Regions from separate parts of the Pseudoalteromonas sp. QJM3NY_22 genome, predicted to be linked through region 1. Evidence: predicted binding sites of a transcription regulator. Region 1 holds the regulator's gene; each other region holds the start of a gene.
What was found. The regulator LexA, encoded in region 1, represses DNA repair genes until DNA is damaged. The targets are predictions, from matches to a motif close to TACTGTATNNNNATACAGTA.
Positions count from the first base shown of each region.

Region 1 (10,645 bases):
TACAACAACCACAACCATACAAAGTGTGATTAGTGAGCTAAGCTTTTGTTTGTGCCATAAAACTAACTGCATAAAGGGTCAACTCAGTGATTATTAAAATTATTATCGTACTGTTGTTAATATTTATACTTTTTAACTTATTTAGAGCATTGTTTATTATGGTGTCAGGGAAAACTGAGGGACGACCTATGTCTCACTTTTTAGGTCGTCGCGTATTGTTTTCGGTCGTTGTTTTAGTTGTTGTTATTGCAGCGCTTAAACTTGGTTTTATTAAAGCAAATAATTCGCCAATAAACGCTACAGCACATATACAAATACAAACAAACACAGCCACACCACATCAACAAAGTGCCAATACCAAGCAGCTGCTTGAAAAGCAAAGTGCTTATCTTTAGTAAAGTGCCCTTTTAATATCCGTAAAAATATTACAAATAAAAGTACGGTTCCTAGCGTTACATGCATGCCATGAAAACCAGTCAATAAAAAGAACGTATTACCGTAAATACCCGCATCTAGCGTTAGGTTAAGATCATTATATGCATGCATGTACTCCTCAACTTGCAGCCCTAAAAAGCAAACACCCAATAAAATAGTAGCGCCTAAAAAAACCTTAAGTGGAGTACGTTTATTGTTTTCCATCGCTACGTGGGCAAAATGTAAAGTAACTGAGGAAGTAAGCAGTATTAAGGTATTTATAAGTGGTAAGCCTTGCCAGCCCATAGCTTGAGTAGTTTCGCCAGCAGGTGTTGAAACTAGCGGCCAAACGGCTTCAAAAGTAGGCCATAATACCTCGTTAGTCATTGCATTATTGCCTGCACCTCCAAGCCAAGGTACCGACAATACGCGTGCATAAAAAAGCGCACCAAAAAAGGCCATAAAAAACATAACTTCAGAAAAAATAAACCAGCTCATACCTTGTCTAAAAGAGCGATCCATTTGTGCTGAGTACAAACCTTGGTCTGACTCACTAATTACATTTTTAAACCAGCTAAACAACATATACACAAGTACAGCAATACCGGCATAAAGCAGATAAACCCCGCTACCACCTTCTTTACCTACACTCATAACAGTCAAGCCCGCCCCTACTGCAATAAAAAACAATGCAACAGCACCTACAATAGGCCACGGGCTTTGCTCAGGTACGTAATAATGCTCATATTCTTGATTCATTTTATTTACTCCTAGTTTCACACTAGTTTAAAAAGCTAGTTATTACTTGCCACCAGCTGTTCACTAATATCAAATACGGTATAAGATAAAGTTAATTCTTCAATGTCGCTTGGCAGTGCGGTATCAACATAAAAAAGCAATTTAAATTCAAGTTCTTCCCCTGCTTTTAGAGGTTGCTGATCAAAGCAAAAACAGGCTATTTTATGTAAATACTTTGCCGCTTTACCTGGTGAGACTGATGGTACAGCCTGCATTACTTTATCTAGGTTGCTGTTATTTTTTGCACTAAACATTACTTCACGCATTGCACCGAGTTTTACCACTACACTGTATTCTTTTGATTTAACTTCAAACGGTGCACCACTTTGTGCGTGAGTAGTAAAGCTAACGCCGACTTCTCGGTTTTGTACTATTTGTGTACTTTGCTCTGCTTGCTCAAACGAAGGCTTTCCATTAAGCCCTGTTACATCACAAAACACGTCATACAAAGGTACTAAAGCAAAGGCAAAGGCAAACATGCCTATGCAAATAAGTACCAAACGTTTGAGTAGCGGTGCGTGTGTCATTACTTAATAACCGGCGGCGTAGAAAAAGTATGATATGGCGCTGGAGAGTCAACTTCCCACTCAAGCCCTTCTGCCCCTTCCCATACTTTTGCAGGCACTTTATCACCGCCACGCGCGCATTTAATTACCACAGCTACAAACAACAATTGCGATAAACCAAAGGCAAACCCACCAATACTTATGATTGCATTAAAGTCGGCAAATTGAAGAGCGTAATCGGGAATCCGACGCGGCATACCGGCAAGCCCTACAAAATGCATAGGAAAAAACAGTACGTTCACGCTCACCAGCGATAGCCAAAAATGCCATTTAGCTAGCGTGATATTAAACATATTGCCTGTCCACTTGGGCAGCCAGTAATAGGCCCCCGCCATTATCGAAAATACAGCCCCTGTTACTAGTACATAATGAAAGTGCGCCACTACAAAATAAGTATCGTGATATTGAAAGTCAGCAGGTGTAATTGCCAGCATCAATCCCGAAAAACCACCCAAGGTAAACAGCACAATAAACGCAATACTAAAAAGCATTGGCACTTCAAAAGTTATTGAGCCTTTCCACATTGTGGCAACCCAATTAAATACTTTTACTCCTGTAGGTACCGATATAAGCATGGTCGCGTACATAAAAAACAACTCGCCAGCGACCGGCATCCCAGTAGTAAACATATGATGAGCCCATACAATAAAGCTCAATAGTGCTATGGAGGATGTGGCGTATACCATTGAGGCATAGCCAAAAAGTTTTTTACGAGAAAAGGTAGGTACTATTGTAGATATAATGCCAAAGGCAGGAAGAATCATTATGTATACTTCGGGGTGACCAAAAAACCAAAAGATGTGCTGAAACATCACCGGATCGCCACCGCCTGCAGCATCAAAAAAGCTGGTCGCAAAATACTTATCGGTAAGTACCATAGTGACAGCCCCTGCAAGTACTGGCATTACCGCTATTAATAAAAAGGCAGTAATTAACCACGTCCATACAAATAAGGGCAACTTCATCCATGTCATGCCGGGGGCACGTAAGTTCACTATGGTTACAATCACATTGATTGCGCCCATTATTGAGCTAATTCCCATAATATGTACGGCAAATACAAACAATGCAGTATTATCATTACTGTATGTTGTGGACAGTGGTGCATAAAAAGTCCAACCAAATGCAGGCCCCCCACCAGGCATAAATAACGATGCCAATAGGATTAAAAACGCAAACGGCAAAATCCAAAAGCTCCAGTTATTCATTCTTGGCAATGCCATATCTGGCGCGCCAATCATGAGTGGTATCATCCAGTTAGCAAGGCCTGTAAAGGCGGGCATAACCGCACCAAACACCATAATTAAACCATGCACTGTGGTCATTTGATTAAAAAAGTGAGGATCGACCAACTGTAAGCCTGGTTGAAATAATTCAGCCCTGATCACCATAGCCATTGCGCCACCAATTAAGAACATGGTCAGCGAAAAAATTAAATATAAACTACCTATATCTTTATGATTAGTTGTGTAAAGCCAGCGTTTAAAACCTTTAGCTGGGTGATGAGCATGATGAGCTTCATTGGCGTTAGGTTGTTCTACTATGCTACTCATTAGTTCGCCTCCACTTTGGCATCAAGTGCTGTCTGTATTTGACTCGGTTGAATAACATCACCCGTATCATTACCCCACGCATTACGTTTATAAGTAATAACCGCAGCTAATTGCTTTATAGATAACTGCTTGGCAAAAGCTTGCATTGCCGTACCGGGTCGTCCATGGATAACTACATCAATGTGATCTTTTATATCGCCAAGCACTATCGGGCTGCCTTTAAGTGCAGGAAATACACCCGGTAACCCCATGCCCGTAGGCTGATGGCACGCTGCACAATTAGCCATATATACTTGTTCGCCTAAAGTCATTAACTCTTCTTTTGGGAGGGTTTTATCAAGTAATGCGGCATCTGCCAGCGCAGCTTTCTGCTTCGCCTGCTTTGCATCTGCAAGCCATGTTTTAAAATCAGCCTCAGATTTAGCGACCACCACAACGGGCATAAAGCCATGGTCTTTACCACACAACTCAGCACATTGGCCTCGGTAAGTACCTTCTTCGTTTATGTTCGTCCATGTTTCGTTTATAAAGCCGGGGTTCGCATCTTTTTTAACTGCAAAATCAGGTACCCACCAAGAGTGAATAACATCATCAGAAGTCATTAAAAATCGTACTTTTTGATTTATTGGCAGTACAAGAGGCTTATCAACCTCAAGTAAGTAGTTAGGGTTTTTATCTGCAAGATTCGCTATTTCATCTTGCGGGGTAGATAAAATAGAGTAGAACTCTACATCTTCGCCCATATATTCATAATGCCATTTCCATTGCGAACCCGTAATTTTAATAGTGAGATCAGCTTTGCTGGCATCTTCCATTGCAATAAGGGTTTTAGTGGCTGGTACTGCCATAGCAATTAAAATAACAAACGGAATTGCAGTCCAAAGTATTTCTACTTTAGTGCTTTCGTGAAATTGGGCAGGTACAGCCCCTTTAGATTTACGGTGATGAATAAGTGCCCAAAACATAATTGCGAACACTATCACCCCAATCACACAACATATTATAAATATGGTCATGTGCAGCTGATATACATTATTGCTTATATCGGTTACGCCTTTGCGCATATTGTATTGGCTGTTCGCCAAAACTGAGTGCGAAAAAACACATAATATAAGCCACAAGGTAGAGGTCAGTTTACCCATGTGACGGCTCCTTTGATGCTATTGCGAATGCAAAGCGAAGAGGCATACGGCTTAAACGCCAATTCGTTATTTTTATTTTTTTAGCCAATCTTATTTAATATTGATTGGTTTTGCTGCGCCAACAACGAGTTTGTGTATATTGTGTGTTCTCAAAACTAAAAAGCTGTGAGTTATTATTAGCTCAGCACATTAATAATTAGCTAAAAAACGAACAACAAGCAAGTTTTAGTATAAAAAACAATCAGGTGATATTGAGTAATTAATAAAAAGTCAGTAGTCAACAGAAAGTTCAAAATATGAGCAAAACAAAGGGGTTTAACGCATTCGGAGGGGGAAAATATAAGTGCAAAAAAATTTACAGCTAAAATAATTAGTTGGCTGTTTACGTCCTATTTTTAGTGCTAATGTTAAAACAAAAATGCGTGCTAAAAAGCACGCATTCATAAAAATAAATTAAAAGCTACATCCAATCAGCGTTACGAATAACTCCAACGGCTAAACCTTCTATATTAAAAGATTCATTTTCTAGATCAACTTCAATTGGCGAAAAGTCGTCATTCTCAGCATGCAATAATACTTTTCGGCCTGCTTTTTCAAACCGCTTTACGGTAACATCATCATCAACACGAGCAACTACAACTTGTCCATTTTCTGCAACTTGAGTTTTATGCACAGCTAACAAATCACCATCCATAATACCTATATCTTTCATACTCATACCGTTAACGCGCAATAAAAAATCAGCAGCAGGTTTAAACATTAATGGATCAATTTTACAATGACTCTCAACGTGCTCTTGCGCCAAAATAGGCTCTCCCGCTGCGACTCGCCCGATAAGAGGTAAACCTAACTGTTCAGGCTCTTCTTCCTCAACAAGTTGAATACCTCGGCTTGCACCTGGTTTCATCTTAATAGCACCTTTTTTAGCAAGCGCTTTTAAATGCTCTTCAGCAGCATTGGCACTTTTAAAGCCTAATGTTTGTGCAATTTCAGCACGTGTAGGAGGCATACCAGTGTCTTTAATAAAAACTTTAACTAATTCGAGAATTTGAGCTTGGCGCTTCGTTAATGGTCGCATACAACTGGTTTTCCATACAGTACATTTAACTGTGAGTATATACAGTTAAATAAAAATCGCAAATTTAAATTACATTGATTGCTTGCTGTTAATAAATCACTTTTACACTTATGTAGAAACAACGAATGCTTACATAAAATAAACATTCGTATCTTTATATTTACGATTAAGGGCTAATTTGATGACAGCCACATGTTAATAAATTGAAAACAACTTATTAGCATGTGCACTTTATGTGTACAAACACTTAAAAGGATTATCAAATGAAAAAATATTCACCATTGTTTATTGGCTTATTGTTTAGCGGCTATGCGTATGCCCAAGTCCCACTTTTCGAAGTGCAGCACTCTAACTTTACGCAAAACATTAATAAAGAAGGTAATGCTCAATCTCAATTTGGGCAACCGCTTTTCGAACTAAGCGCAAAAACCAATGCATTCTTTTTACCTGTTCAGGGAAGTGACATTGAATTTATCAAAAGTACAGCAAGTACATCAGCAACTGGTAACTTAATCTGGGTAGGTAAAAGCTTAGATGGTGACGAAGTAACACTGATAAAATCTACAAAGGGGATTTCTGGTACGATAAAGGTAAATGAACATGTTTATAAATTGCAACCGAATAAACATTCTGGTCATAATTTTATTGAATTAGATCCTGCCAAGCAACCTGCTGAGCATGCACCCGATTATCAACAATCTAATAACACTATTTCAATCAGTGAACAAATTTTAACAGAACAAAGCTTCCAAACAGCTATGGCAACTAACGCGCAAAGCAATATTAGCTTACTCGTTTTATACACCCCAGCCGCAGAACAAAAATCTAGTGATATTAATAGCTTGATTGATCTTGCAATAGTAGAGACTAATCAGGGTTACCAAAACTCAGGTGTCAATGCAGTTGTTAGTTTGGCCCATGTAAGCCGAGTTAATTATACTGAAGCTACAAATTCAGGTACGGATTTAAATCGTTTAGCTGCCAAAAACGATGGTTATATGGATGAAGCGCACACACTACGAGATCAATACGGTGCTGATGTAGTCATATTAATAAACGACGTTAACGGCTACTGTGGCCAAGCCAAAGCAATTGGTGCAAATGCTAACAGCGCATTTGCGATGGTTGATTATGACTGTGCAACCGGCTATTACTCTTTCGGTCATGAAATTGGTCATTTACAAGGTGCTCGTCATAACCCTGAAAACGATCCATCAACATCTCCTTATTCGTTCGGCCATGGTTATCAGCAACCTCAATCACAATGGCGTTCAGTAATGGCTTATAACTGCACAAATAACTGCACAAGAATCAATTACTGGTCAAATCCAAACAAATCATACAGCGGAAGTGTTATGGGAACTCCATCAAAACACGATAACGCTAGAGCCTTAAATTTAACAAACCCCACAATTGCAAATTTTAGATCTGCATCTAGCCCACCGGTAAATAACAATACACTGCAAAATAACCAATCTATCGTTGTTAGTGGTGATCGAAACAGTGAGCAATTGTTTACTTTTACAGTGCCAAGTGAAGCTGAGCAAGTCACATTTTCGACCTCTAATGGCACTGGGGATGTTGACCTACATGTAAAATATAATGCAATTGCAACGAGCAGTAACTACGATTGCCGACCGTATAAAAACGGAAATAATGAAAGCTGTAGCGACACCCGCACTGGTAATTACTCTATTATGATTAAAGGCTACAGTGCTTTTAGTAATGTCGAGTTAATAGCTAGTTACCAATAAAAGATCTGGCTCAGTATAAGCAAGTAACATTATGCTGCTTGCTTATATTTAGCCTAGGGGGATTTCTTCTTTACTGCTCGATTGTATCAATAAACTACGATATCCCTATTATTACTTCTTACTATCCGCCTCACGCTATCTGGCTATAAATTTAGATCCACTTTTTTATTTTCATTATCTTAACTTTATGAAAATATAAGCCATATTTTTACTACTATTTTAAAAGGTAAGCTTATGAGTATTTGGTATCAACCTGTTACTTTAGAGTTTTGCAAACAGCTAGATGAGGGTATAAACGGCCAAGGTACACTAATGAAAACCATGGGAATTGAAATTACCGAAATTGGTGATGATTACCTCGTAGCAACTATGCCTGCCATACCAGCGCATCATAATCCAATGGGCATGGTGCATGGAGGAGCCAACGTAGCGCTTGCCGAAACAGTAGCAAGTTATGCAGCTAACTTCGTAGTCGACTTCACTCAGTTTTATTGTGTCGGACAAGAAATTAGCGCCAGTCACTTAAAAGCATCTCGTAATGGTACTTTAACAGCCACCGCAAAAGCGTTTCATATTGGTAAGCGTAGTTCAGTCTGGGAAATAAAAATTACTAATAGTCGAAACGAGCTTTGCTGCGTATCAAGAATGACCGCAGCCGTAGTAGAGCGAAGATAATTACTTACTGTTACTTTTCGATTGGGTAAATTGTAATTTCCATACCCGCACCAATAGCAGATATACGTAATAATGTATCTGCATCTAAAGCTTGGTTAAAACACTTAGGCGATGTGCCTGATTCAAAACCAATATCAAACGTTCTACGTGAACAGCTTAACCATTGCTTTAGCGCGTTGCGCGAACACGATTCAATAAGCTCACATATATGGTTTATTGCTTTGTCAGGCGTGTTTACTACACCTGTTGCTTCAATGCGGGCTAATTGACGGTATTCGTCTTTGTCATAATGTAAAATCGTCGCGACTTTTTTCAAGTCTGCCACTAGCAAACTAATATCTTGCTTTGATTCAAGCTCAAGATCTACATTTAAAAATTGAATTTCCGACATTGTTTAGTATTTATCCTCTAATGATTACACCGCAAACTTTAACGCAGTTTTACTTTTATACCAAATCAACTATGTAATATAAGCTGTTTTATATGGTAAATAGATAGTTTTACGCATTTATAGTCCATTATTTAATATTTATCATTTTTAAGTACAAACAATACTTTTTTATAAACTCCATGGCCTGTTGACCTTTGAGGATTAAAATTAAGTGAATTATTGTTTAAAAAAGTATAAAAAATAACCTTGACTTTCACATGCCACCGGTGGCATTTTAAATGTGCGGGTTAAATACACTGTTTAAATAGGTGTATTTAAATAAAGCCAAACACACCTCACTCATATTTACGCTTACTTATAACACAAAAAATAAGTGCAAAATCTGAACTGAGTGGCATTACCTAAATTCAGCAGGAACACACAATGAAAACGTCAAAAAAATTCACTCTCAGGCCACTTAATTACATTATTAGTGCATTATTAATTAGCACGACAGCTCAAATCAGTGCTGAAGAAGCCGAACAAACAAATATAAAAAAGAAAAGTGAAATTGAGTTAATCGAAGTTACAGGTTTCAGATCATCTCTTAATAAATCACTGGCTACCAAAAGATTTGAAGTAAATACCACGGAATCAATTGCAGCCGAAGACATTGGTAAATTTCCAGATTTAAATATCGCAGAGTCACTACAGCGGATCCCTGGTGTCGCAATTTCGCGAGAAGGAGGCGAAGGACGTCAAATTACTCTACGTGGTTTAGGCCCGTCTTTTACTCGGTCAACCCTTAATGGCATGGAAGTTCCTGCTAGTACAGATGGGACTGATTCGGGTGGTGGTGTAAATGGCGGCAGAGCATTTGACTTTAACGTCTTTGCATCAGAGCTATTCAATCGCGTTGATATTCAAAAATCACCAACAGCTGCAACCGAAGAAGGAGGTATTGCAGGTACTGTCGATATGTATTCAGCAAAACCTTTTGATTCCCCCGGTCTTCATGTAGCTGCGTCGGCACAGGCAGGCTATAACGATTTAACAGAAGAGACAGACCCTAGAATGGTATTTATGATCAGTAATACATTTGCTGACGATACCTTTGGGGCTTTATTCTCTGTCGCCAAATCAGAGCGCACAGTTCGCCAAGAAGGTTTTGGTACTGTTCGTTGGACAACCCCTGTCAAAGATGGCGGCGGTGTCTATGCTGACACATCAAATACTGACGTTATTGGCACTACTGATGTGGGAAATTGTGAATTTGAAGGTGAGCAAGTTGATGATGTAAATTGCCTATGGACTCCTCGACTTCCCCGCCCTGATTTTTTTGGTAATGAACAAGATAGATTAGGTTTTACAGGCTCATTACAGTATGCGCCTAACGATGACTTAGTAATTACCTTCGATACCTTGCATTCTACCCTCGACAACAGTCGTACGATGTATAATTTCTTCGAAATGTTCAGAAATACATTTAGCGAGATCACTCCAGACTCTATTACAGTTGCCGAAAATGGAAAACAAATTCAGGCAGGTACATTTAGTGGAGTAAAGTCCCGTGCAGAAAGCCGTCAACAGGTATCTAAAACAAAATTTAAACAGTATGTGTTATCTGGTAAATACCACCTATCTGACTACTTAAAATTAGATGCAATGATCGGCACCGCTGAGTCAAATGCTCGCTCTGAGCAATATCGTTATAATATGACCAGCAATACACCTCATACCGTCTCAATTGATTTTGGAAATAGCGCAAATACTGCAGTGATGGATTATGGCTATGATAATTTAGATGCAAGTTCATTTAATTTAACAGACGGTCAACTTCGTGCTACGGATGTACTCAGAAAAAATGATACTGCCAAATTAGATTTAACTTACGAAACAGACTTTATGAGCATCAAAGGTGGGGTTGCTTATAACGATAGAACAGTAAACTATGATGAATCGCAAATTAATGGATTTCCGGATCAAGAGTCATCCGTCGGCTTTTCACAATTAATGCCTTTCGATGATTATGGCTCAGGCTATGATGGTACGTTGCCGCAATTTATTGTGGCCGATTTTGATGCAATTGAATCACAACTACTCAATAAAGAGTGGACGGCGCGAAGTGCACAAAGCTGGGAAGTTGAAGAGGAAACCATCGCTGCTTATATTCAATCAGATTTTGAATATGAAATATCTGATATGCTCCTACGAACAAATGTAGGCTTACGTTATGTAAAAACAGAAACAACATCAACGGGCTTTATTCAAAGCGATCCTGTTGAAATTGAAAAT
Region 1 is NZ_CM149655.1:155,948-166,592, reverse strand. It holds gene AC0VZ4_RS00850 (SURF1 family protein) at 1-72, opposite strand, end outside; gene AC0VZ4_RS00845 (DUF2909 family protein) at 87-395, shown strand; gene AC0VZ4_RS00840 (cytochrome c oxidase subunit 3) at 298-1,173, opposite strand; gene AC0VZ4_RS00835 (cytochrome c oxidase assembly protein) at 1,209-1,739, opposite strand; gene ctaD (cytochrome c oxidase subunit I) at 1,739-3,331, opposite strand; gene coxB (cytochrome c oxidase subunit II) at 3,331-4,473, opposite strand; gene lexA (transcriptional repressor LexA) at 4,934-5,551, opposite strand; gene AC0VZ4_RS00815 (M12 family metallo-peptidase) at 5,815-7,305, shown strand; gene AC0VZ4_RS00810 (PaaI family thioesterase) at 7,540-7,980, shown strand; gene AC0VZ4_RS00805 (hypothetical protein) at 7,991-8,371, opposite strand; gene AC0VZ4_RS00800 (TonB-dependent receptor) at 8,795-10,645, shown strand, end outside.

Region 2 (10,645 bases), 400 kb from region 1:
GGTATTAGAGGAAAGTCATTAAATAAAGCAGAATATAAAGAATTTTACCAAACTTCAGACGCAAAAAATCACTCAATAAAGAGTGCGATTTTTTTTAACTTTTTAGATATTTAATTTCAGTGGTTGCGGGAGCTTGAGTTTGTAAAAAGCGAACCGACGACCTTCGCTTACTTGTGCAAAGTGTTTTACGCACTAACAGTGGATTTAAATTTATAATGATTTATTAAACTCCAAACGCAAAAAATCACTCAATAAAGAGTGCGATTTTGTTTTAATTTTTTAGATATTTAATTTCAGTGGTTGCGGGAGCTTGAGTTTGTAAAAAGCGAACCGACGACCTTCGCTTACTTGTGCAAAGTGTTTTACGCACTAACAGTGGATTTAAATTTATAATAATTTATTAAACTCCAAACGCAAAAAATCACTCAATAAAGAGTGCGATTTTGTTTTAATTTTTTAGATATTTAATTTCAGTGGTTGCGGGAGCCGGATTTGAACCGACGACCTTCGGGTTATGAGCCCGACGAGCTACCAGACTGCTCCATCCCGCGCCTGAAATTTGTAGACTTGTTTTAAGTTGCTTACATTACAACTTGGCTTCCAATTAAAAATTTATTGCGAGAGCTGTGAAGGTGGAAAGTGAACCGACGACCTTTTTAAGCTACCTACTGCACTAAATCTTTATAAAAAATTGGTTGCGGGAGCCGGATTTGAACCGACGACCTTCGGGTTATGAGCCCGACGAGCTACCAGACTGCTCCATCCCGCGCCTGTATATTTTAAGTCTATCGACTACTTTATTTTATCTCTTAAGTTAGAGTTTACAGCAACCTCAATCCCTAAGGAAATTGGTTGCGGGAGTTGTGAAGGTGAAGAATGAACCGACGACCTTTTAAAACTACCTATTGCACCAAATTTCAATAAAAATATTGGTTGCGGGAGCCGGATTTGAACCGACGACCTTCGGGTTATGAGCCCGACGAGCTACCAGACTGCTCCATCCCGCGACTATAATTTCTTTAAAACATTTTCGTAATATTTACGAGCCTGCCTTGAAGAGAGCGCTACTATATAGGAATAAACATATAATGCAAGGCTTAAACTACTTAATGCTGTTCAAGTGAACAAAAAGCAACCAAAGCGCTATTCTGCGCTCAATCTTTGGTGTGGATTTATCATTTTTTGCCATTCCCAATCAGGATGGCCCATAACAATAAAGTCAGGGTTTTCAGTACTCTCGCGTTGATTGTACGTTAACGGGTTAAATTCTGCATCGGTAATGCAACCACCCGCCTCTTCAATAATAACTTGCGAAGCACCTGTATCCCACTCACCCGTTGGGCCAATTCTTAAAAAACAATCTGCTTTGCCTTCTGCAACGATACAAGCTTTTAAAGAACAGGAGCCAACAGCTATCGTTGTAAACTGACTATTTAAATACTGGCTCACCGCTTCTATTTTTTGGCGGCGGCTCACTGCAAGCGTTAAGTTCTCTGGTGGCGCTACAGATATTTGCTTATCAATTGAGTTTTCACGTTTAAAAGCACCATTTTTAGCTGTAGCAAAATAAGTCACACTTTTGGCAGGCCAATGAATAACCCCTAGCACTGGGTGGTTATTTTCAATCAATGCAATGTTTACTGCAAAGTCGCCACTTTCTAAAATAAATTCGCCTGTACCATCCATCGGATCGAGCAACCAATAACGCTGCCAGTCTTGTCTGTCAGCGAGTGCTGGTATAGGTGTTTCTTCCGACATAATTGGAATATCGGGCGCTAAGACTTTTAATCCAGCAACCAGTACGTCATTTGCTGCTAAATCAGCTTTGGTAACAGGCGTGTTGTCTGATTTTTCTTGCTGACCAATATCGCCTTTTTTATAAATGGCCATAATTGCATCGCCAGCGCGCTCAGCTAATTCAATACACGGTTCGATTAATTTATTCATCGGCAGCTCCAGACGCTAAATACTTATCTAATAATAGCAAAGCTGCAACACTGCGTGCTTCGGTAAAATCTTCTTGCTCTAATAATGACTGCCACTGAGTTAATGGCCACTTAACAACAACAAGCGGCTCAGGTTCGTCACCAATAAGGGTTTGAGGGTATAATTGCTTAGCAAATAAAATATGCATTGTGGCATTAAAGTAACTCGGCGCCATTGTTACTGTTCTTAATGGTTTAAAATACTCAGCACCAAAGCCAATTTCTTCTTTAAGCTCTCTGTTAGCAGCTTGCTCTGGGGTTTCGCCCGGATCAATTAAGCCTTTAGGAAAACCTAACTGGTAATTGTTTGTGCCCGCACAGTATTCACGTACAAGTAGTAACTCATTATCTGCACTTAACGGAACAATCATCACTGCTCCCCGGCCACCGCCGCGAATTCGCTCATACTGGCGCTCTTCGTTATTAGAAAACTTTAACTCTAAAGACTCCACAGTAAACAGGCGACTTTTAGCAACAACATTGTTACTGAGGATTTGTGGTGGTGTTGGGTGCTTTTTCTGTGTCATTGGCGTTAATTTGCTATCATGGCAGTTAGTTCAATAATAAACCTTATAAGTTGAAATTCCTATGTTAAATTGGTCAAAAATCGATACCGTTTTGCTCGATATGGATGGAACATTACTCGATTTACATTACGACAGTCATTTTTGGCTTAACGTTATCCCTGCGCAACACGCATTAGCAAGAGGCATTAGCCTAGATGCAGCTAAAGCAGATATTTTAAAACGCTATCAGGCTGTGAGCGGTCAAATACAGTGGTATTGTTTAGATTATTGGGAGCAGCAATTAAGCTTGCCTATAATGGAGCTTAAACGAGAGTCTCAGCATTTAATTAAAATGCGCGAAGACGTACCTCATTTTTTAACCGAGCTTAAAAAAGCAGGCAAAGAGTTAATTTTACTTACCAACGCCCACCCTGAAAGTGTCATGCTGAAATTTGAGCATACAGCGATTGATAACTACCTAGATGGTGTAGTGTCTACTCATGAATATGGAGTGAGTAAAGAGCAACAAAGTTTGTGGCACCAAGTACAAAAAGACTTAGGGTTTAATAAGCAGCGCACTTTGTTTGTAGATGACAGTGTGCCGGTATTAAATGCCGCACGAGAATACGGCATCGAGCACTTACTTGCAGTTGCGAACCCTGATAGCCAACAACCACATAATGAAATAGCCGACTACCTGAGTGTTACCGACTATCGTAAGATTATTTAACTCAACTTTGGATAAACTAGCTTTTTGGTAATGCTCTTTTAAGCCATGGCTGTTGGGTGCATTGAATTTTGATAGCGCCCAGCATAACCTGCTACATCAGTGTCCGTTTCAAAAAGAAATAAAGAAGCTATAGGCATACCTAGTACTAATTTATAGTAAAATTCACTCATATTAATTAATTCCAAAGTAATTTTTCCTCTATACCCAGGATCTATTTGACCATCACAAACATGAGCAAACAGAAAACCTCGAGCAATTGAGCCCTTGGTTTGTACCAATCCAAATTTGTTAGTAGGTAATACGATTTCTTCTTGTGTACACGCAAGCAACTTACCATTAGGCGGAAGAATAATGTCTTGTCCTTCACCTAATGTCGTCGTTGTTGTTTCCATTTTTCTTGGTGGAGTAAAAGCCTCACCATCATAAGGTGCATATTTAGTAAACTGATTATCTAAATGGAGCCCTATTGATGTTGTATCAACAACAACATCCTGGTTCCTTCTAACCACTGCATTCTTTTCAACTAGAGCTCTAAGTGCAACTTGTGTCAGAATCATCATTATGCCTTTGTAAGTAGGTATGTTAAAAGAACTGCCATTAGCGATGCTAAAATAGACACAACTCCCGTGATTACATGCGGTGTATGGTTACTGAAGAAGTCTTTAATTATACTTGTATCACTAGGTTCAATATTTACAGCATTTCTGGTACTGTCGCCAATAATTGGATGCTCTGTCGTCAAAAAAGTCAGAGAGCAAAATTTATCCTTCGCTGATAAAGATACTTTTTTATTACCTACGTTAAAAACCGGTATGTGTAGCTTTCCTTCAAATAAAGGATCTACCTTGGTATTTGCGACGAGGATTCCCTTCGCACCAAGACTTCCTTTAGAAGACAAAAATGCAAAGGCATTATTCGGCATCTTTATTGTCTGTTCTGTACAGATAAGTAAGCAACTGTTTGGCGAAATCACGACTTTATCTGTGATATTTCTCCAATCAGAATCCCCAGCTTTCTTGTACATAGAGCCGACACTAAGATCAACAGAAACCTGCTCTGCCGAATCAGTGCACAGAGGAGCTATATCTATTCTTCTATTTTCTAAATCCTTTGCAAGTATCATAGACTATCCTTAGTATTTAGTTAGCTTTTACCTGAACTACCAAAACCACCTTCTCCACGCTCAGTCGCATCAAATTCGTTAACAACGTTAAAACCTACTTGTACAATTGGTACAAACACAAGCTGAGCTATTCTTTCACCCACTTCAACTGTATATGTTTTATTACTGCGATTCCAAAGAGAAATAAATATTTGCCCTTGATAATCTGAGTCAATAAGCCCAACTAAATTACCCATGACTAAGCCATGCTTATGACCAGATCCTGAGCGAGGGATTATAGTAGCGGCAAGACCATTATCTTTCATATGTACAGCAAAACCAGATGGAATAAGTTCAACTTGCCCAGGTTCTAAAACTAGATCGGCTTCAATACAAGCTCTAAGGTCAATACCAGCAGAACCTTCTGTTGCATATTTTGGTAATGGGAATTCAGTGCCTAGGCGCTTATCTATAATTTTTAAATCAATATTTCTCATTTTCACTTTCTACTTTGAATAAGTTTATAAACAGAATAATACAGATAAAATGCTGATTGTGCATTGCTGTATATTTTTATTAGTGTGCTAGTTATGCTTATCTTGAAGTCGTAAACTCATGCCATGAATCAATTAAATCAATGAAATCTTCAAAGCCACAACCACTACTTAAACCATTTTCTTCAAGCGCTAAATCGTCATCTTGATACGCTATTAGGTCTTCGCTGTCTTGATGAAGCGCATGGGCTTCAAATAATGCTTCGTCTTTGGTTAATATTAAATCTATTTCTTGGCCTTTTAGCGTTAGCGGCTCATAGCTTGAGTTCACCGATGCAATAAGCGCTTGCACCATGGCTACTTTGTCTTTGCCTATTTCTTCGTTTAGCCAGCGACCAATAATAGCGTGTTCACTGCTTATTTTAATACGTAGCCCACTAATAGGGTCACGAATAAATTGATATTCCATAGGGTTTGCCTGTAAATCTTTAATTGCGTAATTATATACGTAAACGCCCGTAAACCACAGGATATATAAAGTAAAATAGCGCCACATGGGCGCTATTTTACTCAACTTTAAAGCCGTTAACTTCGCGATCTATAACGCGCTGCGTCAATAATCGACCATAAGTAAATAATAGGCACAAGTACAAAGCCTACAAGCACATAAATTAGTGCGTAACTTATTATAATAGCGAGTGCAAAAAATATAGCCGCTAAAATACGCCCTTGCACTAACTGCCCTAAACCTGGAAAAAATATATTACATAATGCTGCGATTACGTTACCGCCAGAACCTTGATCTGCCATACTAACCTCTGTATTTATTTGATTTTATAATTATTTACTTACACACTCTATGCCAATTTATTAAAGCTTACAAATCAAATAGTTAAATTAGCCTAGATTTAGAGAGTTAGTAAATTTTGCTAACTTTAGGTCAAATTAGCAATTTTTATTGTGCGTTTACGCTTTTTTGTTTGTTCAAAAAATTAGCAAGTTACTCGTTTTTAAGGCTATTTTATAAATAGCTGTTTATAAAAACAGTATTTTATTTAGCCTAACAAAAACACCTGTTATACTGCCCACAATATTGATTAAAAAGGCGTAACGATGGACGTTTCACAATTACTCGATGGCTTAAATGACAAACAACGCGATGCCGTTGCAGCCCCACTACAAAACATGCTGGTGTTAGCAGGTGCTGGGTCTGGTAAAACACGAGTGTTAGTTCATCGTATTGCGTGGCTTATGCAAGTTGAGCAAGCATCTGCTTACAGTATTTTTGCCGTAACCTTTACTAATAAAGCGGCTAAAGAAATGCGCAGCCGCGTTGAAGAAACACTAAAAGCCCCTGTAGGTGGTATGTGGATTGGTACGTTCCATGGTTTGTCGCATCGTATTTTACGTGCTCATCACCGTGAAGCTAACTTACCTGAAGCCTTTCAAATTTTAGACTCTGACGATCAACTTCGGATGATCAAGCGCTTATTAAAATCGATGAATATTGATGATAAAAAATGGCCTGCTAAACAATTTGGCTGGTACATAAGCGCCAAAAAAGATGAAGCACTTCGCCCTAAAGATATTCAAGCATACGATATTAACGAGCAAATGATGCTGCGTGTTTATGCCGCCTATCAAGAGGCCTGTGATAGAGCGGGCCTAGTTGATTTTGCTGAAATATTACTACGCAGCTACGAAGTATTAAAAAATAACCCTACGTTACTACGTCATTATCAGCAACGCTTTGCACATATGCTCGTAGACGAGTTCCAAGATACAAATACCATTCAATATGCTTGGTTAAAGTTACTTGCAGGCGATACAAACAGTATCATGATTGTAGGCGACGATGACCAAAGTATTTACGGTTGGCGCGGTGCTAAAATCGAAAATATTAAACGATTTTTAACTGACTTTAGCGCAGAAACCATTCGCCTTGAACAAAACTACCGTTCAACTGCAACTATTTTGAAAGCGTCTAACGCATTAATTCAAAATAACTCAGAACGTATGGGTAAAAGCTTGTGGACCGACGGTAATGACGGCGAGCCAATCTCTATTTATGCGGCATTTAATGAATTAGACGAAGCACGCTTTGTAAGTAGCAAACTACGAAGCTGGTTAAATGCAGGTAATGCCCTACAAGATGCCGCAATTTTATACCGTAGTAACGCGCAATCTCGTGTACTCGAGGAGGCTATGCTGCAAGAAGGCTTAAAATACCGTATTTATGGTGGTATGCGATTCTTCGAACGACAAGAAATTAAAGATGCGTTGTCGTACTTACGCCTAGTAGGTAATCGTCAAGACGATGCCGCATTTGAGCGCGTAATTAATACGCCAGCACGCGGTATTGGTGATAAAACATTGAGCCATATACGCGACTGCGCACGAGCAGAATCGTTACCGCTTTGGTATGCCGCCAAAGCAATTGTAGAACAACAGCATTTATCTGGTCGTGCTTCTGGCGCAGTAAGTAAGTTTGTAGAACTCGTTGAACAAATAGAAGATAAAATTAGCGATCTAACTTTGCATGAGCAAGCCAAGTACACAATTCAAACCTCAGGCTTGATGGCAATGTACCAAGCCGAAAAAGGTGAAAAAGGCCGTGCTCGCGTAGAAAACTTAGAAGAGCTAATTAGTGCGTGTGATCAGTATGAGCTGCCTGAAGACGAAGAGTACAGCTCACCACTACAAGGCTTTTTAGCGCATACATCACTTGAGTCAGGTGAAGGACAAGCAGAAGAACACGAAGACGCCGTTCAAATGATGACACTTCACTCAGCTAAAGGCTTAGAGTTTCCGCTAGTGTTTATGGTAGGCGTAGAAGAAGGCATGTTCCCTTCTCAGCAAAGTAACGAAGAGTCGGGTCGCTTAGAAGAAGAGCGCCGCCTTTGTTATGTAGGCATGACACGAGCAATGGATAAGTTATACATTAGCCATGCTGAGAGTCGCCGCTTATACGGCCAAGAAAAGTACCATAGCCCATCACGCTTTTTACGCGAAATCCCTGAAGACTGCGTAGAAGAAATCCGTATTAAAACACAGGTTTCTCGTCCACCTGCCGCTGGGCGTTTTAGCGCATCAGTTAGCCATGCCGCATTTGAAGACAGTGGCTTTAACTTAGGACAACGCGTACTGCATGCTAAGTTTGGTATTGGTACCGTACTAAATTACGAAGGCAGTGGCGCGCAATCTCGCGTACAAGTTAACTTTGACGACCTTGGTAGTAAATGGTTAGTAACGGCTTATGCACGATTACAAGCGGTATAAAGCACACCTAAATGAGTTAGAGCAACAATTAGCTGGCGCGTATCATCGTCAGCTGGTGCTAATTACTGGCAGCTCAACTTGGTGTTGTGAATTACTTAACTCATTAATAGATGAAAACAATATACTTGTTGTATCCAAGCAGTGTGCGATTAAAAATTCGTACTGGCCTACTCGCACACACCAAATTTTAGGGCAAGAATTTGCTCATGCTGTTTACGATGGCTTTAGTGGTTTGCACCCTGATAAACTTGCAGCACTTGCCGGCACCGTTAAAGCAGGCGGTATACTGTTTTTATTACTGCCTGAACTAGATGATTTAGCCTCTTGGCAAGATCCAGCATTAAGTACAGTGCAATCACACGGTCAGAGCATTGACTACAGTTTATTTAATCAACGTTTCGCGACTATTATTAAGCGATTACCCGCTTTTCATTTTAGTGAACAAAATGGCTGTATTAGTAATCTCGTCAGCTCTGTTACGGATAATAAAATTGATTATCTACCACAGCAAAACTGCGTTGAACAAATAGTAAAAGTAGCTAATGGCCGTGCCAACAGGCCTTTACTCATTAATGCTGATAGAGGTAGAGGCAAGTCGGCAGCACTTGGCTTAGCAGCCGCAAAACTAACTGATAAAAAAGTAATTATTTGCAGCACTCAGTTTAAAGCGACCCATAGCAGCTTTAAACATTTAGCCCAAGAGTTAAGCCTTCAATACAACGCTGAACATAAACAGCTCGCCAACTTGCACTACGTTGCACCTGACGCGTTATTAAACACACTACCTGAGTGCGATTTACTACTCGTTGATGAAGCTGCAGCAATCCCTGTTCCGTTATTACTACAAATGCTAGCTCATTACCCTCGTATAGTATTTGCAAGCACTCTGGTTGGGTATGAAGGCAATGGTAGGGGTTATACCATTCGCTTTAGTAACTATATTAAAGCACACTATAAAGCCTCTAAAGTTGTAACGCTTGATGAGCCCCTGCGCTTTGCTAAACACGATCCTCTTGAGCAACACATTCGCACACTACTAGCACTCGATGCACAATATATAGAGTTAAGTAGTGATCAATTAGAGCAGCCAGTACATAGCGAAATAACTCAGCAATCCCTTGTAAACAATGAGCCTTTACTGCAACAAGTTATTGCCCTACTTGCACTGGCTCACTATCAAAGTAGTGTCAACGACTTACGCCAACTACTAGACGCACCATCGCAACGGCTATTTATTAGCAAAATTAATAATCAATTAGTTGGCGTATGCTTAATCGCCATAGAAGGTGGTTTGAGTGAAGACCTTGCCCTACAGGTTATAAGTGGAGAGCGTCGCCCACAGGGTCACTTAATGGCGCAAGCACTCTCACAACTTAGCTTTAATAATGACTGTTTAACACAACTGAGCGCTCGCGTTGTACGAATAGCGATTGATCCGAGTTCCCACAATATAGGACTTGGTAAAAAGCTACTTAGTTATTGCGAGTCGCAGGTAAAAAGCCAATGTAGTTGGCTTGGTGCAAGCTTCGGGGCAACAGCGCAGTTACTTAATTTTTGGCAAAACCGAGGGTTTGATACTGTAAAACTGGGATATCAACGCGATAAAAGCACCGCTGAACATTCGGCGCTTGTGGTTAAATGCTTAAGTGACAAAAGTACAATTATTCAACTCCTAAAAAAGCAGTTTAAAAATGATTTCTTTTATGCTCTTTTAACACACTTTAAAACACTAGATTCGCAACTCGTGAATATTTTAATTGAAGGATTTAGCGACGAGTTAATAAGCCTAGAGACTCACGAGCGACTAGCGCTGCTCACTAAAAGTAACTTCACTCAATTTAGTATCTCTGCAACTCTTTGGCAGTTACTGAGCCAGTCACCTTCTTGTATGTCTCAATTAACAGAGTCTGATAAACAACTGTTAATAAAGTTAGTACTTCAAAATGAAAGTAATGAAAAAGTGATTCAACACTTAGGATTATTAGGAAAAAAACAGCTTGAGAATCAATTTAAACGTGCCATAAAAAACCTCACTAGTACCATCTAATAATTTCTAGTTGCCCTATCTCTGTTAAATTTTATCCATCTTTAAGCTATTTATTTAATTTGTTCTATCCTTAAAGCATTAATAGGTAAATTAAGATAAAGGCATGGAATTAATAAACTTTAAAGTGGGCTGCAAAACAATTTCACTAAAGATACTCGACATTTTATTAACTGAGCGCTTTGACAATAATCTAACAACTTTACCAAACAATAATAAAAGCTTTATTGGTGTTAAAGATTATATGGATATACCAACACCTGTTTTTGATTTAGGTATTATTTTAAATAATATCTCAACTGAACAAAGTAATACGCATGTACTAAAGCAACTAAGAATATGGCAAGACAAACTATTAAACTGGTTTAATACCCTTCAAAGTAACGTATTAAATAGCTCGGCTTCTATTTCAAATAATGACGCAGAACTACAAGATTTTGTTTTGTTTTACAAAGAATTCAACACCGACAATGAAGATTTAAAATTAACAATCTCTCGGCTTGAC
Region 2 is NZ_CM149655.1:4,167,116-4,177,760, forward strand. It holds tRNA gene AC0VZ4_RS19255 (tRNA-Met) at 475-551, opposite strand; tRNA gene AC0VZ4_RS19260 (tRNA-Met) at 693-769, opposite strand; tRNA gene AC0VZ4_RS19265 (tRNA-Met) at 931-1,007, opposite strand; gene cysQ (3'(2'),5'-bisphosphate nucleotidase CysQ) at 1,144-1,947, opposite strand; gene nudE (ADP compounds hydrolase NudE) at 1,940-2,512, opposite strand; gene yrfG (GMP/IMP nucleotidase) at 2,574-3,221, shown strand; gene AC0VZ4_RS19285 (dCTP deaminase) at 3,260-3,781, opposite strand; gene AC0VZ4_RS19290 (dCTP deaminase domain-containing protein) at 3,781-4,344, opposite strand; gene dut (dUTP diphosphatase) at 4,365-4,820, opposite strand; gene AC0VZ4_RS19300 (YacL family protein) at 4,918-5,286, opposite strand; gene AC0VZ4_RS19305 (hypothetical protein) at 5,403-5,627, opposite strand; gene uvrD (DNA helicase II) at 5,931-8,096, shown strand; gene AC0VZ4_RS19315 (tRNA(Met) cytidine acetyltransferase TmcA domain-containing protein) at 8,074-10,143, shown strand; gene AC0VZ4_RS19320 (chemotaxis protein) at 10,247-10,645, shown strand, end outside.
Region 2: uvrD (DNA helicase II) is a predicted target of LexA. The motif match lies at 5,847-5,866, and genes of this name have one in related genera.

Region 3 (10,645 bases), 1.5 Mb from region 1:
AGATAGTAATCAGTACTTTGAACTCGCAACTGAGACTATGTCAAAGATGAATGATATTTTTGATCACCAAGTGAAGCAATTAAATAAAGTTATATAAGATTTAAAATTAATTTCATATAGATCTGCGGCCTCCGTTAGAAATGGAGATTACCAACGCTCAACCCAAGAAAGTAAATTTAGTGCATAGGTTTGCTTAATTAATGAGGCTGTCTAATTTAGTTAATGATAGTAAAACTCATTTACCTCACCTCTTAATGGTTATATGCTTTGATACCATTAAAAAATAACCCTTAAGACACTTAGTTTTCTAAATGGCTGCCTTAAATCTCGATAATTTAAATCTCATTTACAAATCATGCAAAGGAATACAGAAGTGCGTCTTTATAAATTAGCAGTGCTCTCAGTACTAGCTTCAGGCTATCTTTCAGCAAATGAATCAACCATCCCACTAAGTGAAATTGCCCTAATGGATCGTCAATCTTTAATTGAAATCTTCAAAGAATCTCCGACGGTTGAAATTGAAGTTAATCTTACCTTCAATGAGATTGGGAGTGATAAAGAGGATTTATTAAAAAAAATCACAGCTAAACCATTACCTAATTTTGAAGGTTTAACCTTTTCCGTACCCAATAAGCAACAATATTTATCGAAAAAGAACAATCTCATTTCCACACAACCTATTTGCAAAGTAGGACTAGTATCTGCGGGTAAAACTGTTTATAAAAAATCTAAAACGAGTGCATTAGAGTTAATTCATAGTTGTGGTACGAGTGGTTGTGGGTATGACTTCAAACTCCACCTTTTACCTGCTAAGGAGGTTTGCAAAGTGCTGTAGTGGTCAAAAGTTAATTCATTGAGTGATGAAATTAAGGGGAGGCAGAAAAAGCACCTACAGCTACAGACACAGCGGTTAAAAAGCGAAGTAATTCGCAGCAGCTTGTTAAAAAGCAGTTAAAAAAACCAAAGAAACGGGCGAAAAACCAACTCAACAGGCTGCTGTACTTTATACCAGTCTTAGTTTAAGAACATAAAAGGTATTGGATAGCATAATGTGACAGGGCACTTAGATTAAAATTAAACAGCAAAATATGAAACTGAGACAATAAGGTTTAGAACTTTCAGGACTAGTTCCCCGACAGCTTAGTGCCAAGGGCAGCCGTTGGTAACCTTAGCCTATTTTTTATAATTCTAATTTTACAAGTGCATCTTGCTCACCTTGATATAAATAAACTGGGACGATTTCATGTTTTCCATTATTTTTTCTAAGCTGATAGTAATTTTCAGTACACTCATAAGAGTAAAGAGTAAGAGTTGTTTTCCCGGGGTATGATTTTTAGTTTATTCTCACCTTCATATTGGGAATAAAGTGTACCGTTTTCGAACGAAATATTTAAAATTTTCGAATCGGAAGAACGATAACTTCCAACTAAAGATGCTGCTAGGGCCTTTGCTTTTTGACTATTTACTTGCTTAGGAGATAAATTTAGTTGTAGCGCTATCATGTCTAATAGAGCAGGGCCTGGGTGTTTTGTGTCGATGTTGGTTAAAGCTGTAGCGGTTAAATCTTCATTTGGGAAATAGACATGCCAAGCAAAAAATCCGGGAACCTGACCTTGGTGGCTAAAGCTATCTAATCCACTTATTTTGTATATATCTAAGCCATATCCATAATCCACATGCGAATTATTATTTAATAATGCCTTGGTGGTCATTAGTTTATAGTTTTCTTTTGAAATTACATGCCCTGACTTTAATGCATTTTGCCAAAGGTGCATATCAGCAAGTGTAGAAGCAATAGCGCCCGCAGAATAGATCCAACTACGATCAACATTCCATTGCCTTTCAGTTGAATCTTCAGGGTTAATATACTTTTTAGGCTCATTACGACTAGTAGTGTAGCCGTTTACTTTCCCAGCAGATGTTCCTTTAGTAATAACAAAAGTATTATCCATTTTCAGAGGTTTAAAAAATGTGTTTGACATGAACTGGTCATATGAAGTATCAGAAGCAACTTCAATGACTTTTCCCAGAAAGACGTAACCCAAATTTGAATAACTATATTTTTTACCAGACTCAGAGTTAAGATGTTGTTTACTTATATTTTGTATAACTAAGTCAATAGAAGCATACTTATCATAAATTTTACTTACTGAAGGTTCCCCTAAGTAATCTGGCAGGCCAGAAGTATGGCTTAAAACTCTATCAATCGTTAAATACCTAAACTCAGGGTTAATATCAGGAATAAATTGCTCTAATGTATCTTGTAATGATAGCTTTTTTTCTTCCGATAGTTTCAAGATCGCTGCAGCAGTAAATGTTTTCGTGACAGAACCTATTTGAAATATATCATCTACATTGAGAGGCCTCTCAGTATCAATATTTGCCAAACCAACTGCACCACTATAAATATGTTTACCTGACTGTTCTAATCTAACAACCATGCCAGGAGCTTCTGAAGAGTTATGGCACTGCATTAATTCAGCAAAGTTGTGTTGTTGTGCAACAGCTTTTATTCCATACAACCCTACAAAAAGACAAAAAAATATATTTTTTCCCATAAACTATGTTCCCTTAATCATTTAATAAATCTGTAAATAACAAATACAGATTACACTTGTAATCAATAATATTACATATAGCAGCTGCTTGCAATTTAATAAATAAAACCAATATTATTCAATAGCTTATTTAATTTTTTCAATGAAGGTATATTTGCTTATAATGGCCAAGTGAATGTAACAGCTTTATCAGAGGTCATTTTTTACCTTAACGTGGTAGGGTTCTTATTTTAGTCTTTTCTATTAATAGTAAAAGGGTAAGTTATTGCTAATTAAGAGTATTATTAGAAGCGAAGATTGTTTTTATATAAAAACTAAAAAACTTCTTTTATCATATTACTTAGATGGTACGAGTTAAATCAACTAGCTACTCAATGTCTACTTTATCGGGTCAGGTCAACCCGCTGCTTAGTCCCAATTGCGGACATTAGTCACGCCTCGTTAACGGGACGATTTTAAAAATGTGATTTTTCTGACCGTCTCTGACATAACTGATTTCCATACACTGGCCTTCAGTGATGAAGTTATCGGTATGATCATCGCCAGTAAAATATAAACTTTGAGTGTAATTGCTAAATTGGAATTTTGTATTTTCGATTACGAACGTTTCCGTACGGTAGTTTGTTGGTGAAGTCTCAGAATTGTAATGTTTCACGCATCCAACTACCATCTGATACTTTTTCTCATCAATGATTTGGCGTAAATGTGAAACTTTAAAGTAACCAAAGATACTATCCGATACCAAAACGCAAGATAAAAAACCAAAACCCAAAAGAAATTTGTTGCTACTTATTTTTAAAATCTCTGAAATATATTGAGTAACGTCAGAAAATTTAAATAATATAAATAAAAGCAGTGCTATCGGGAAAATAGGCAAAAGCTGAACTAAAGCAAAACCTATCTGAGTTTCAAAATATGCACCTGAGTTCAATTTAGTCCTGCTAATAATTTAATAGTGCGATAAAGGAGAGAGTTTAATTTATAACAAGTTGAAATAAATAGAATTTAAATGGTCGGTATGGAGAGATTCGAACTCTCGACCCCTGCCACCCCATGACAGTGCGCTACCAAGCTGCGCCACATACCGATTTGTATGCAATAGTACGTGTATTTTTTTAAAAATCAATAAGCGATTGTTTGTTTGGATGTTTATTACGCAAGAACGCTAAAATAGCACTCTTGCGATGTACTAATTGGCTAGTCTTTATTTAACCACTTTTTGATCGAGTCATACATCTCATCTCGTATTATTGGCTGAGCTTTTTTGTTAGGGTGTAAACTATCGTTTTGCATTAGCTCAGCTTGGCTGGCAATGTTTAGCATAAAAAAGTTCATTAAATGCGCACTTGTCTCTTCGCTAACGCGCGAAAAAGTGTCAGTAAACATTTTACTGTAACGCGGGCCGTAATTAGGGGGAATGTAAATCTCCATTAAGGCGGTCATCGCATTAGCTGCTTGGCTTTTTTGAATAAGAGACGTTAAGTTAGTTTGCATTTTTTTTACTGGGAAACCACGTAAACCGTCATTAGCACCTAGCTCAATAAGTACATGAGTGGGCTCGTATTGCTCAAGCAATGCATCTAAACGGCGTAGGGCTCCACCAGATGTTTCGCCACTAATACTGGCGTTGATAAGTTCAATGTCGGCGTGTTCGTCATCGTATTTATCTTGTAACAATTTTACCCAGCCTTCTTCTTGTTGAAGTCCGTAGGCTGCGCTTAAACTGTCACCGAGTATTAAAATCGTGTTGTCGGCTGCTGCGCTCAGCGGTTTGATAACTAAAAATAAAATGAATACTAAACGAAGGATTGAATGAGTCATATGTCAGCGCTTTCTCAATTAAATATAATTCAGGTTAATGGTTTATCTAAAATAGTCTCTACCTTTGAAGGTGAGCTGCCCATCCTCAGCGACATCAGCTTTAATGTCAAGCATGGTGAGTCTGTTGCTATAGTTGGCACGTCAGGCTCTGGTAAATCTACGTTACTCAGTTTATTAGCAGGGCTGGATACCGCCAGCAGCGGCGAAATATTTTTAGATGGTGAGCCATTACACAATTTAGATGAAGAAGAGCGTGCTGCACTGCGCGCGGCTAAAATTGGATTTGTGTTTCAATCGTTCATGTTAGTACAAAGCTTAACGGCACTAGAAAACGTTATGCTACCAGCAGAACTTGCTGGCGAAAGTGATGCGAAAGAGCAAGCAATTGCTTTGCTTGAAAAAGTAGGCTTGAGCCATCGAATTGATCATTACCCGTCGCAACTCTCTGGCGGTGAACAGCAACGTGTTGCTATTGCGCGAGCATTTATTGGTACACCTAAAATACTATTTGCTGATGAGCCTTCGGCTAACTTAGACAGCAAAAACGGTAAAATGATTGAATCCTTATTATTTGATTTAAATACTCAACATGGCACTACGCTTATTTTAGTTACTCACGATGAAGGGCTTGCACAAAAATGTGAGCATATTATTCAAATAGAAGCGGGTTTACTGGTAAAAAGCCAAGTAGAGGACGTTGCCGATGTGGGTTAAGTTAGCGCTTAAGTTATTTTCGCGAGAATTTCGCCGTGGTGAGCTAACAGTTATAAGCGCAGCTATCGCTCTTGCTGTGTTAACCGTGCTTACATTGTCGATGGTTACTGAGCGAATAGGGCAAAGTATTGCGCAAAAAAGCAGTGCTTTTATTGCAGCAGACCGTGTACTTGCCAGCGATCATGTTCTCGACACTGCTTTTATTACTCAAGCACAGAGCCAAAATTTAAAAACAGCGCAAATGGTGTATTTCGACACTATGTTGTTTGCCGATGATGAAATGCAGTTTAGCTCAGTAAAAGCGGCATCTAATGCGTACCCGCTAAAAGGGCAGTTAAAAGTTAAAGATACCCTAACCGGTGAAACTAAAGTTGCTAATAGCGGACCAACGCCGGGTAATGTGTGGCTAAGTGAATCGGTATTTTACAGTTTAAATATTGATATAGGCGCGCAAGTAGAGCTTGGCGCTGCATTATTTAATGTTTCAAAAGTTATTGTAGAAGAGCCAGACGCGCCATTTAATGTATTTTCGAGTAGCCGTCGTGTACTCATTAATATTGACGATGTGGCAAAAACCGAAGTTGTGCAGCCAGGTAGTCGTGTTTATTACCGCCAACTTTATGCAGGTAGTGAGGCCGACATAAATAGCTTTTACGAGTGGCTTAAACCACAAATGAAAGAAAACCAACAATGGTATGGCGTTAAAGACCGCCAATCACCCATTTCAAACAGTTTAAACCGCGCAGAGAGCTTTTTATTACTTGCCGGCCTATTAGGTATTATTTTGGCTGCAGTGGCTATAGCTGTTTCAGCAAAACGTTATTGTGAACGCCAATACGACCCAGTAGCGATGATGAAAACGCTCGGCGGTAGCCGCTCAATGATCCGCAAAATATACATGCTGCATTTATTGCTTGTATGTGCAATGGCGGTAAGTATAGGGCTGTTAATTGGTTATGGTTTGCAAGAAATAGCAACAAGTTACTTATCAAAAAGTATGGGCACAGAGTTACCCTTAGGTGGCTTTAAACCTTGGCTGGTGGCTATAAGCACCGGCGTAATTTGTGCTGTTATGTTTTCTATTAAACCATTATTTGATTTATTTGATATTCCGCCGCTTAGAGTACTGCGCCGTAACTTAGGTGACAAGTTGGCAGTAAGTCGTGTGCATTTAGGTATGAGTGCGCTAACCGTGTTTTTATTAATGTGGTTATTTAGCAACAACATAAAAATAACGCTTATTTTGTTTATATCAACACTTGCGCTAATTGGTGTGCTGTTTTTAGTATCTAAATTAATATTTGGTGGCGGTCGAAAGCTTGGCTTAAAACCTGGTAATAGTTGGTCGCTTGCAATTGCGTCTATTCAAAAGCGTGCAAATGTGAACGCGGTACAGTTAATTAGCTTTTCGTTAGCGATTAAATTACTGCTGTTTTTAGTGGTACTTAAAAACGATATGATATCTGATTGGCAGTCGCAACTACCAAACGATGCACCTAATGCGTTTTTAGTTAATATTACGCAAAATGAGCTCGAGCCAATTAATGAATATTTAGCTCAAAAAGATATTCAGGTATCGGAGTTTTATCCCACTATTCGTGGACGTGTAAATGCGGTAAACGGCGAGTTGGTAGCGCGTTCTGTATCGTTGCAAGACAACGAGAAAAAAGACGAAGAAGCACGTGCAGGTATTGGTCGTGAGCTAAATCTTACATGGCTTAAGGATGTGCCTGATCAAAATGAAGTAACACAAGGCACGTGGTTTGGTGAAAATGCGACGGCTGAGGCTTCAGTAGAGGAGTCGATGCTTGAGCGTTTAGATGTTGAGATAGGCGATACGCTTACATTTTTAATTGGTTCGCAGTCGTTCGATGCTAAAATCACCAGTGTGCGCAAAGTTAATTGGGCCACGCTTAAACCTAACTTTTTTATTATTTTAAGCCCAGATGTACTTGCAGATTTTCCGGCAACGTATATTTCGTCGGTACGTATAAACCCAGATCAAAAGCGTGATTTTAGCCAGTTATTGCGTACTTACCCTACTATTACAGCCATTGATATTGATAACTTTGTTAAGCAAATACAAACAACTATTTCGCAAGTATCACTCGCCATTGGTTTTGTACTTGCAATTGTTGTGCTGTGTGGCGCGCTTGTACTTATATCGCAAGTGCAAGCTAGTTTAGGTGAGCGTATGCAAGAAATTGTCATACTTAGAACGCTTGGCGCTAAAAGCCGATTAATTAAAAATGCGACCTTGTATGAGTTTTTATTACTAGGTGGCTTAGCTGGTTTAGTTGCCGTATTTTTTAGCGATATAGCGCTTTTGATTGTGCAGCAACAAATGTTTGACCTAGCAGGTAAGTTGCATCCGCATATATGGGTTATTGGGCCGGTAGCTGGTGGCGTATTTGTGGCAGGTTTAGGTTATTTAATGATTGCCCGAACACTTAAACAAAACACCCAAGGGTTAGTGCGTGCCCTAGGGTAAGCTAAACTAACATGCTCCTGTAAATGCCCACCTAGTTTGTGGGCATTTTTGTTTTTCTTTGTACTGGTAATTTATACAGTGCTCTGGCATTATTAGCGTAATTTAAAAATAATAACAATGGAGCGCTGTTTGGCCATTATTTTAGGGATCGATCCTGGTTCACGTTTGACCGGATATGGTGTTGTTGCCCATCAAGGTTCTAAATTTACATACTTAGGCAGTGGCTGTATTAAGTTAGCCGATCATCCTTTTCCGATTAGGCTTAAAATGATCTACCAAGGCATTACACAGCTTATTGAGCAGTTTTCGCCAGAAACCTTTGCCATTGAAAAAGTATTTATGGCGCACAACCCCGATTCAGCTTTAAAACTAGGCCAAGCTAGAGGCGCTGCGATTGTTGGCGCTGCAATGGCCGACTTACCCGTATTTGAATATTCAGCTAGGCAAATTAAGCAAGCAGTAGTAGGCAACGGTGGCGCAGATAAAACACAAGTGCAACACATGGTAAAAAATATTTTAAAACTACCCGGTACGCCACAGGCCGATGCAGCTGATGCACTCGCTATTGCGATTTGCCACGCCCATTCAGAACAAAATTTAATTAAACTAGCGGGCAGCGCAAGCAAAACCGTTAGAGGACGTTTAAGGAAATAATTATGATAGGCCGCTTAAATGGTATTTTAGTCGAAAAACAGCCACCAGAAATATTACTCGAAGTAAGTGGTGTAGGCTACGAAGTACGAATGCCAATGACCTGTTTTTACGATTTACCAAAAATTGGTGAAAATGCGATTGTTTACACTCACTTTGTAGTGCGTGAAGATGCTCAACTATTATTTGGTTTTAATAATAAAGTTGAACGTGCTTTGTTTAGAGAGCTATTAAAAGCAAATGGCGTAGGGCCAAAACTTGGCTTAGCTATTTTATCGGGCATGTCGGCAAAGCAATTTGTAAGTTGTGTAAATAACGAAGACTCAACATCGCTTGTTAAATTACCCGGTGTAGGTAAAAAAACGGCCGAGCGTTTAGTACTCGAAATGAAAGACAGACTAAAAGATTGGGGTAATGATTTATTTACGCCATTTAGCGACAGCGCAGTAATAGAGCCTATGAGCGATGCGACAATTGCTAATAATGCAGCGGATGATGCCGTATCGGCACTGCTTGCATTAGGTTATAAATTGCCACAAGCTCAAAAAGCCGTAAAATCGATAAGTAAACCCGATATGTCTACTGAGGTTCTTATTAGAGAATCTTTAAAATCTATGTTGTGAGTAACCCATGATTGAAGCGGATCGCTTAATTGATGCGACTGAAAAAACAAATGAAGACTCTATAGATCGTGCAATAAGGCCTAAGCTTTTAGCCGATTACAGAGGCCAGCCTCATGTTAAGCAGCAAATGGAAATTTTTATTGAAGCTGCCCGAACCCGTGGTGAAGCGCTTGATCATTTATTAATATTTGGCCCACCTGGGCTTGGTAAAACCACGCTTGCAAATATTGTCGCTAACGAATTACACGTAAGCATTAAAACAACATCAGGCCCTGTACTTGAAAAAGCAGGCGATTTAGCTGCGTTACTGACCAATTTAGAAGAAGGCGACGTTCTGTTTATAGATGAAATACACAGACTAAGCCCGCAAGTTGAAGAAATACTGTATCCCGCAATGGAAGACTACCAGCTTGATATAATGATTGGTGAGGGCCCAGCTGCGCGTTCTATTAAATTAGACTTACCTGCATTTACACTTATTGGTGCAACCACACGAGCAGGCTCACTTACATCGCCACTGCGTGACCGTTTTGGAATTGTGCAGCGATTAGAGTTTTATTCTGTAGAAGATTTATCGCACATAGTAGGGCGCTCAGCACATTACCTTGATTTAGAAATGTGTGACGATGGCGCTACCGAAATCGCGCAGCGCTCGCGGGGTACACCACGTATTGCAAACCGCTTATTGCGCCGTGTACGCGATTACACTCAAGTAAAATCTGACGGCACAGTAAACGCCGATGTAGCTAAGCAAGCCCTTGATATGATTGACGTAGATAAAAGTGGTTTTGATTATATGGACCGTAAATATTTACTCGCGATAATTGAAAAATTTATGGGCGGCCCAGTAGGGCTCGACAATGTAGCGGCTGCTATTGGCGAAGAGCGCGAAACAATAGAAGATGTGATAGAACCATTTTTGATCCAACAAGGATTTATTCAGCGCACACCTCGCGGGCGAATAGTCTCTGACAGTGCATACCATCACTTTGGATTAATGCCAAAAAAGACGACTTAATCTAAATTTCAATTAATCACTTGCGCTTGCATAAGTAAATGTACAGCAAGCGCGTATACCTAATTTTATAATGTTACCCACCATATTTTCACATAGTTACTCTAAACCAAGTTATTACAATTTTACCCACTATATAATCAGTTAACTCTTAATTCACAGAGCGTTAAGACTTGCGTGGCTATGCTGCGGGCTATTCGATAGATAGAGTATATTGCATAGCCGTTATCGTATTAGGCTGTTACAGTGTTGTTTAGTTTGCAATAATACTTAATCAATTAGGGGGATTAAATCTGACGTTAACAGTGTTAAAAATTTCTGATATACGACTGCATGGATGCAGAGCAATGCAGTAGCAATGAGTGATAACAACTAAATAACGAAATTTTTGCCTTATTATCGATACGATTTTCTTACCTCAAAATAGATCACTCAATTAAGCAAATTGCTATTAAATGATTTCAATTTTTTTGGCAAAAAAAAACCGCAAAAAATGCGGGTAAACAACAAGTTGAAGGAAGTAATCTTGGGGAACTACATTTTACACAACTAGGTTTTATCCTAAAAATGTAAAACAATGCAATACGATAAAATATCCTATTACTAAGAACTTTGCTTAATGAAGCTATTTCACTCAGTGCCAGCTCGGTATGGGGAGATAATACGCAATATATATTTATTATTCAAACTAGAAAATTTATAATTTCGGATTATAAAAACTAATGCAATGAAATTTCTGGTTGTTTAAAACTTGTTCATTAATGTTTTTTTC
Region 3 is NZ_CM149655.1:1,643,273-1,653,917, forward strand. It holds gene AC0VZ4_RS07345 (nitrate- and nitrite sensing domain-containing protein) at 1-97, shown strand, start outside; gene AC0VZ4_RS07350 (hypothetical protein) at 374-835, shown strand; gene AC0VZ4_RS07355 (serine hydrolase domain-containing protein) at 1,290-2,558, opposite strand; gene AC0VZ4_RS07360 (hypothetical protein) at 2,986-3,489, opposite strand; tRNA gene AC0VZ4_RS07365 (tRNA-Pro) at 3,569-3,645, opposite strand; gene AC0VZ4_RS07370 (arylesterase) at 3,756-4,379, opposite strand; gene AC0VZ4_RS07375 (ABC transporter ATP-binding protein) at 4,380-5,093, shown strand; gene AC0VZ4_RS07380 (ABC transporter permease) at 5,083-7,584, shown strand; gene ruvC (crossover junction endodeoxyribonuclease RuvC) at 7,714-8,238, shown strand; gene ruvA (Holliday junction branch migration protein RuvA) at 8,241-8,858, shown strand; gene ruvB (Holliday junction branch migration DNA helicase RuvB) at 8,866-9,876, shown strand.
Region 3: ruvC (crossover junction endodeoxyribonuclease RuvC) is a predicted target of LexA. The motif match lies at 7,646-7,665, and genes of this name have one in related genera.